2 regions of the Bacillus sp. 41-22 genome follow, and region 2 is predicted to be linked to the other one. Evidence: predicted binding sites of a transcription regulator. Region 2 holds the regulator's gene; the other holds the start of a gene.

Region 1 (3,645 bases), 840 kb from region 2:
AGTCTGATAAAAATTAAATTAGGGAGCTTTCTTATGTCATTAAAACAAAAGGTTGGAATGGGAGTTGTCACAGCTTCACTTGGCTTATCCCTTACATTCGGCGGTGTATTCGCCTATTTCAGTGATTCTGAAACATCGGGTAATTCATTTCAAACCGTCTAACAACGAAATTAGGTAATGAAAAAGATGGTAAGCTACTCGGTCAATATTAATATGCTCGTCCAGATGAAAACCTTGCAGGCGACGTAAATGGCGATAAAATAATTGATATTAAAGATGCTGAAATTATCGCTAATAACTATGGTAAAAAAGGAGTATCTGTAAAAGATGGCGATCTTAATAATGACGGCATCGTCGACGAAAAAGACATTCGCTTCGTAGAAAAGAAATTCTTGAAAAAAGGACCAGATGCAGCAAAATCACAAACACCTGTAGAAAAATCAAAAAGCGGTACACTGGCAGATATTTTAAAGAAATTAGGATTAACACCTAAAAAATAATAATAAAGAGCACTCTATATAAAGTAGAGTGCTCTTTTCTATAAACGACCCTTATCCAGCAAAAGGGGTATATTGGGGATATACAAGGGAAACCGGAAAAGGAATTTATATTAAATTATATAAAAACTCAGAGGTAGGAAGCAGTTTCCCGCCTCTGAATTATTTAGCAATTATTATAGTACTGGTGCCATGGTTTCTTTTAATACTTTTACAGAATGAGCGAATTTCGCTTTTTCTTCTTCATTTAGCTCAAGTTCTACGATTTCACGTACACCTTCGCGGTTAATAACAGCTGGAACACCTACGAAAGCATCTTTCTCACCATATTGACCTTCAAGGTATGCCGATACAGTTAATACGCTGTTCTCGTTGCTTAAGATTGCTTTAGTTACACGAAGTAGTGACATACCGATTCCGTAGTAAGTTGCGCCTTTACGCTCAATAATGTGGTAAGCTGCATCGCGTACATTTTCAAAGATTTTATCTAAATCTTCTTGGTTATACTGTTCGTTGTTCGCTAAGATTGTTTCTAGTTTTTGTACACCTACAGTAGCGTGGCTCCATACTGGAAGTTCAGTGTCACCGTGCTCACCAACGATGTAAGCATGAACGTTACGTGGATCTACATCTAAGTAGTCACCTAACATGTAACGGAAACGAGCAGAGTCTAAAGTAGTACCAGAACCGATTACGCGCTCTTTCGGTAAACCAGATTCTTTCCAAGTTACGTAAGTTAAAATATCAACTGGGTTAGTTGCGATTAAGAAGATTCCATCGAATCCGCTATCCATAATACCGCGAACGATTTGTTTAAAGATCTTTGTATTTTTCTCAACTAAGTCTAAACGAGTTTCACCTGGCTTTTGTGGTAATCCAGCAGTGATAACTACTAAATCTGCATCTTTACAATCTGCATAGCTACCGCTCCAAACTTTTGTTGGTGCTGGAGAGAATGGTACCGCATGGCTTAAGTCCATTGCTTCTCCTTCTGCTTTTGCTTCATTAACATCTACTAGTACGAATTCTTCAGCTACACCTTGGTTGATCATTGAGTAAGCGTAACTACAACCTACAGCTCCTGTTCCTACTAATACTACGCGATTGATACCTTTTTTCATGTTAATTTCCCCTTTCAATTGTTTATATCTATTTTTTATTATTGTTTAAGTAATTAATTAAAATACTAATTTAATGTTGTTTAACTTCTTTACATACATATTGTAGCACGGATTATTGTGAATTCCTTCACAAATTATGACCTATTTGTGAACTTTTTCACATAGAGTGTAAAGTTATTAGAGTGCGGGTGAAATCCATCTCAATGGAGGCGTTTTCTTTAGATTGTGAAAGGGTTTTTCTTAGGTTTTTTGTCGGTAAGTGAAATTATATCGACGATTATTTAAATATATCAACGATTTTTAGAATATATCTACCGTAACTCAAAATATATCAACGATTCGACAAGGAATATCGACTTACCGACAAAACCCTATAATAATAACAGCATAAAGAAGCTGCCTTCAGTAGATCACCTATTGAAAGACAGCTTCTGGATTAAAGCGTTGATTCAGTCCTTCTGAGCTCATAAGTACACCTGTAGAAACTTCTAACTGACTGCACAATTGTATGCAATTTCTTGACTGAGCCATACGCAAAGGGCAATGAGTTCGTTTGCTTGATACTTGCTAGATCGCTGTATAAAACCAACTTGTTTGGCGATCTCTTGTAGGACTACTGGAGCTCTTGTGCGAAAAGGTTCAGTTCATTTGAAATGATAGACTTCATCAAAAACGCCATCCTTTCTGTATAATTCTACAAAAAGAATAGCGTTTTTTTGATTACATGGATACAAATTTATCTTAGCTTGATAGTGATGTTTTTTCCATACACATCAAGTTAACACAACGTCACTTATTAACAGTCAATAGACATGGAAACCTAGCAAAGCCCTTCAATTATTGTAGTAAAACAGTCATTTTTAAATCTTCAGAACCTCCATTTTTTAAAGTATCATTTTGACCACTAAGATACGTAGGTTTAATTGTTAAGGATTTTGGAGGATTATCCATTGGTGGAAGAGCTAAAACAATATGGTGTCCGTAGAGTCCCGTGCTACCAACTTGCAAGCTGACTCCTTCGTAGATTTTTCCTTTAACATCAGTGACAGTATAATCAAGTGCTGGCCAACTATCATTAGCTTCCATTTCTTTTGGATAATCAAAGGTCAAATCAATCCTCGTTGAAAGTGAAGAAAAAGTTACTTGATCTACTGTTAATGCATACAGATTATCTTTCGTTAATGTTTTTATATTAGGAGTAAATTTACGAATCTCACCTTCAACTTTTGTAAGAGGAAATGCTACATTCCATGTTCCTGCTTTTCCAAATAAATCTTCTCCATGGACGGAAACATCAATTTTATCACCAAATTCACCGTAATTAGCCAGAGTGAATTCATGCTGCTCAATAATGGTGTTTCGTCCTTTTGACTTCTGTGAAGTAGAACTAATTGCAGCTCTGACTTCTTTCCCATTAATGGTTACATAACTAAATCCAGCTTTCTCTTCATTGCTATTGGAAATAGTATTTTCTCCTTTGTATTCCACCGTGATCACTAAACGTCCGCCATCGTAAACTGCTTCTTTCACATTCATCGTTAAACCACTATGGTTATCTTGTCTTTCAATTGATGTAGCAAGCTCATCCTTTTCAATTTTATCAGAAGCAATATCATTAAATTGTGCATAAATGGGGCCTATAACTGGAACACTCGATAAAGTCTTTGCCATAGCAGGAGAAATGAATCCAAAACCTAAGAGAGAAACACATATTCCACAAGCAACAAGACTAGAATACTTGATTGTTTTTTTTCTACGGTATTGATTTTTCTTAGCTTGAAGCATGGCTGTTTTTTCTCTTTGAATTAACCGGTCTTCTGGTATAGGAATATCATTGATATGGTGATTAAATTCTTCTTTATTCATAACTATATCCCTCCTTTAAAATGGGGCGTAAGGCTTGCTTTGCTCGATGTAATTGAGATTTTACCGTTCCTTCTGGAGAGTTAAGAACCTCAGCAATTTCCTTAATAGATAAATCGTGATAATACCTTAATAAAATAATAGTTTTGTAAGTAGGATCTAAG
Region 2 (3,645 bases):
CTAAGAAATAACGGTCATGGGAAACGATTAAAATCGCGCCAGGATAGCCTTGTAAATATTGTTCAAGCCATGTTAGTGTCTCGATGTCCAAATGGTTTGTAGGTTCGTCTAAAATAAGTAAGTCTGGTCTAGTTAATAATAATTTCCCAAGAGCTAATCGAGTCTTTTGTCCACCACTTAATGTGGAAATTTTCGTCTGATGCGTTTCAACTGGGAAGCCAAGACCGCTTAAAATTGAGCGTATATCCGCTTCGTACTGATAGCCGCCTTGATCTTTATAATCTAATTGTAATTGGTCATAATCAGCTAATAATTTCTCATATATAGCCGCATTTGAAAAGTTTTCTTCTTTTCCCATCTCTTGCTCTAGCCTTCGAAGTTTTGTCTCCATCTGCTGCAAGTGTGTAAAGACGGTTAACATTTCATCCCAAATTGTTAAAGACGTTTCTAATCCGGTATTTTGAGCTAAATACCCCATTGAGACATCTTTCGGTTTTATAATTTCACCACCATCATGAGATAACTCGCCAGCTATTATTTTTAATAATGTAGATTTTCCAGCTCCATTTCGTCCGACTAATGCGATACGATCTTTTGTTTGTACTTCCAATTTTATGTTTGCAAGAATCGTTTCTGCACCGTATAATTTCGAAAGCCCATTCACTTGTAATAATATCAATGTTTTCACCTCAAATAATTTCTTAACTTTGCCATGTTTATATTTCTCAATCATACTAAAAATAGTGTATAGTTTAAAATAAAGAGAGAATACTTCTTCTCTTTATTATACAAGGAAATTCATGAGTACTAAACTTCTGTATTTGATTCAAGTATAAGAATAAAGATAGGAAGAGAGGAGAGGTTATATGGATCAGCAAAAAATTCCACAGGCCACTGCCAAACGATTGCCTCTATACTATCGATTTATCCAAAACTTATCTCTTTCTGGTAAGCAACGTGTTTCATCAGCCGAATTGAGTGAAGCGGTAAAGGTTGATTCCGCAACTATTCGAAGAGATTTTTCATATTTTGGAGCGTTAGGGAAAAAAGGATATGGATATAACGTAAATTATTTATTATCATTTTTCCGTGAAACACTCGACCAAGATGATATAACACGCGTGGCACTTATTGGAGTAGGTAATTTAGGGACCGCTTTCTTACATTATAATTTCACGAAAAACAATAATACAAAAATTGAAATGGCGTTTGATGTTAGTGAAGAGAAAGTTGGAACAGAAATCGGAGGCATTCCTGTATATCATTTGGATGAACTAGAAGAACGTTTATCAACTGATATACAAGTGGCAATATTAACGGTACCCGCTACAGTAGCGCAATCTGTGGCAGATAGATTGGCAGAAACGAACGTGCATGGTATTTTAAATTTCACACCAGCACGCTTAAATGTGTCAGAGAATATAAGGATTCATCACATTGATTTAGCTGTAGAGTTACAAACTCTTGTTTACTTTTTGAAGAATTATCCACAATAAAACGCAGAGGAGATGACCTCTGCGTTTTATTATTGTTTTTTCTTTGTGAATTTAACTAAGATAAGGCGAAGTGCCAAATTAAAATCAATTGTTGCCATAACTGCAAATAGTATTGTCCACATATTCCAGATTGTATCTGTTACGTTCGTAATGGCGAAGCGTGTAAAGATACATCCAAGAAGAAAGTACAATGCAGCCATGAACAATGGTGAGTTTCTCATACTAAAAATCCTCCGATAAAGCCTTGCATTTTTTCAGCTTCTTTAATCATTTCTTGAATTTGCTCATTGCTTACTACAACTTGAGCAACTGCAACTAATGTATTCATTGCAACATGAGCTGCAATAGGAACTATAATTCGTTTCGTTTTTACGTATAAAAAGGCGAATACGAGCCCCATAGAAGTGTATACCAATAAGTGAGTAAAATCAAAATGAATCGCCGCGAATACAAGTGAACTAATAATAGCGGCAATAAAGAAGTTAAACTTCTTATAAAGTGTACCGAATAAAATTTTTCTAAATACAATTTCTTCCAAAATAGGTCCTATTATAGATATGACAATAAGGAACCAAGGTGTCGTTCTTGCGATGTCCATAAGTCTTGCTGTATTTTCAGATCCCGGTGTAATCCCTAATAAACGCATTTCGATCATACCGGCAATGCTTTGCGAGAACAGCGCTAAGAAGAAACCAATAAAAATCCACCCAATTGTAGCTGGAACAGTAGAGCGCATTTTATCTAAATGCCTGTCACGAATGTCTGTTCTGAGTAACCAAAGTACAACGCATAATGCAATGAAAAAGCTAATGATAGCCCAATGACCAGTTATGAGTTGAAGTTTTTCCTCTCTAGTAAATCCCCTATTATCGTATAGTCCAGTTTTCAGGAGAAGCGGTAACCCGGCAATGCCTGATAACTGCATTAAAATGTATGTAACGATAATCCACCAATATTGTTTTTTCAAATGGTTTAACCATCCTTTCTAACGCTAGTGTATGAGATAAGGTAGGATAACATGTAAATATGCTACCTACGATATAAACTTTCATTTGAATTATATTTTTTTTGTAAATAAGTATTTGAAAATAAAATAGGAGACAGGAAAAAGTTGTACGTTTAGCGAAAACAACTTAGGGTGTCTTTCATATTGTAACATACAAGAAGTGGGAACAACGATTCATATAGTAAAGGCAGTAGAAGAAGTAATGATATCTAGGAAAGTGCATAAAGTAATTTGCGAAAAAATTATGATTTTTTTACTTGCAAAAGAAATTGAGATTATTTATTATTAGAAGTGTGTTAGCACTCGTGTGACTTGAGTGCTAATAAATAAAATTTACATAACAAAATGAGGAGGTTATTGTTCATGCTAAAGCCATTAGGTGATCGCGTTGTAATTGAACTTGTTCAAGCAGAAGAAAAAACAGCAAGTGGTATTGTATTACCAGAAACTGCAAAAGAAAAACCACAAGAGGGTAAAGTTATTGCAGTAGGTACAGGCCGAGTGCTTGAAAATGGTGAGCGTGTTGCTTTAGAGGTAGCAGCAGGTGATCTTATCATCTTCTCAAAATATGCAGGTACTGAAGTGAAATACGAAGGTACAGACTACTTGATTTTACGTGAAAGTGACATTTTAGCAATTATCGGTTAATTATATACATTTTAAAAATCCAAGGGGGTCAATTATTATGGCAAAAGATATTAAATTTAGTGAAGAAGCACGTCGTTCGATGCTTCGCGGTGTCGACACTCTTGCAAACGCAGTAAAAGTAACGCTTGGACCAAAAGGTCGTAACGTTGTACTTGAGAAAAAATTCGGTTCACCACTTATTACAAATGACGGTGTAACAATCGCAAAAGAAATCGAATTAGAAGATGCATTCGAAAACATGGGTGCGAAATTAGTAGCAGAAGTTGCTAGCAAAACAAACGATGTAGCTGGTGACGGAACGACAACTGCAACTGTATTAGCGCAAGCTATGATTCGTGAAGGTCTTAACGTAACAGCTGGGTGCAAACCCAATGGGTCTTCGTAAAGGTATCGAAAAAGCTGTTACTGCTGCAATTGAAGAATTAAAAGCGATTTCTAAACCAATCGAAGGTAAATCTTCTATCGCACAAGTAGCTGCTATTTCTTCGGCTGACG

Evidence for each region. Region 2 encodes Rex, which represses fermentation and respiration genes when NADH is low (regulators of the CRP and FNR family bind a similar motif). Its sites were predicted from a motif close to TTGTGAAATATTTCACAA; they were not measured.
Region 1: a site for Rex is predicted at 1,764-1,781, ahead of LCF45_RS24060 (L-lactate dehydrogenase). Genes of this name have one in related genera too.

Annotation. Positions count from the first base shown of each region.
Region 1 covers NZ_CP084035.1:4,681,420-4,685,064, forward strand. Annotated here, with positions in the region: partial or broken gene LCF45_RS24050 (TasA family protein) at 34-153, shown strand; partial or broken gene LCF45_RS24055 (dockerin type I domain-containing protein) at 147-500, shown strand; gene LCF45_RS24060 (L-lactate dehydrogenase) at 674-1,618, opposite strand; partial or broken gene LCF45_RS24065 (IS4 family transposase) at 2,042-2,285, opposite strand; gene LCF45_RS24070 (DUF4179 domain-containing protein) at 2,456-3,484, opposite strand; gene LCF45_RS24075 (sigma-70 family RNA polymerase sigma factor) at 3,477-3,645, opposite strand, start outside.
Region 2 covers NZ_CP084035.1:260,336-263,980, forward strand. Annotated here, with positions in the region: gene LCF45_RS01510 (ABC-F family ATP-binding cassette domain-containing protein) at 1-679, opposite strand, end outside; gene LCF45_RS01515 (redox-sensing transcriptional repressor Rex) at 867-1,496, shown strand; gene LCF45_RS01520 (YdiK family protein) at 1,526-1,717, opposite strand; gene LCF45_RS01525 (CPBP family intramembrane glutamic endopeptidase) at 1,714-2,463, opposite strand; gene groES (co-chaperone GroES) at 2,866-3,150, shown strand; partial or broken gene groL (chaperonin GroEL) at 3,188-3,645, shown strand, end outside.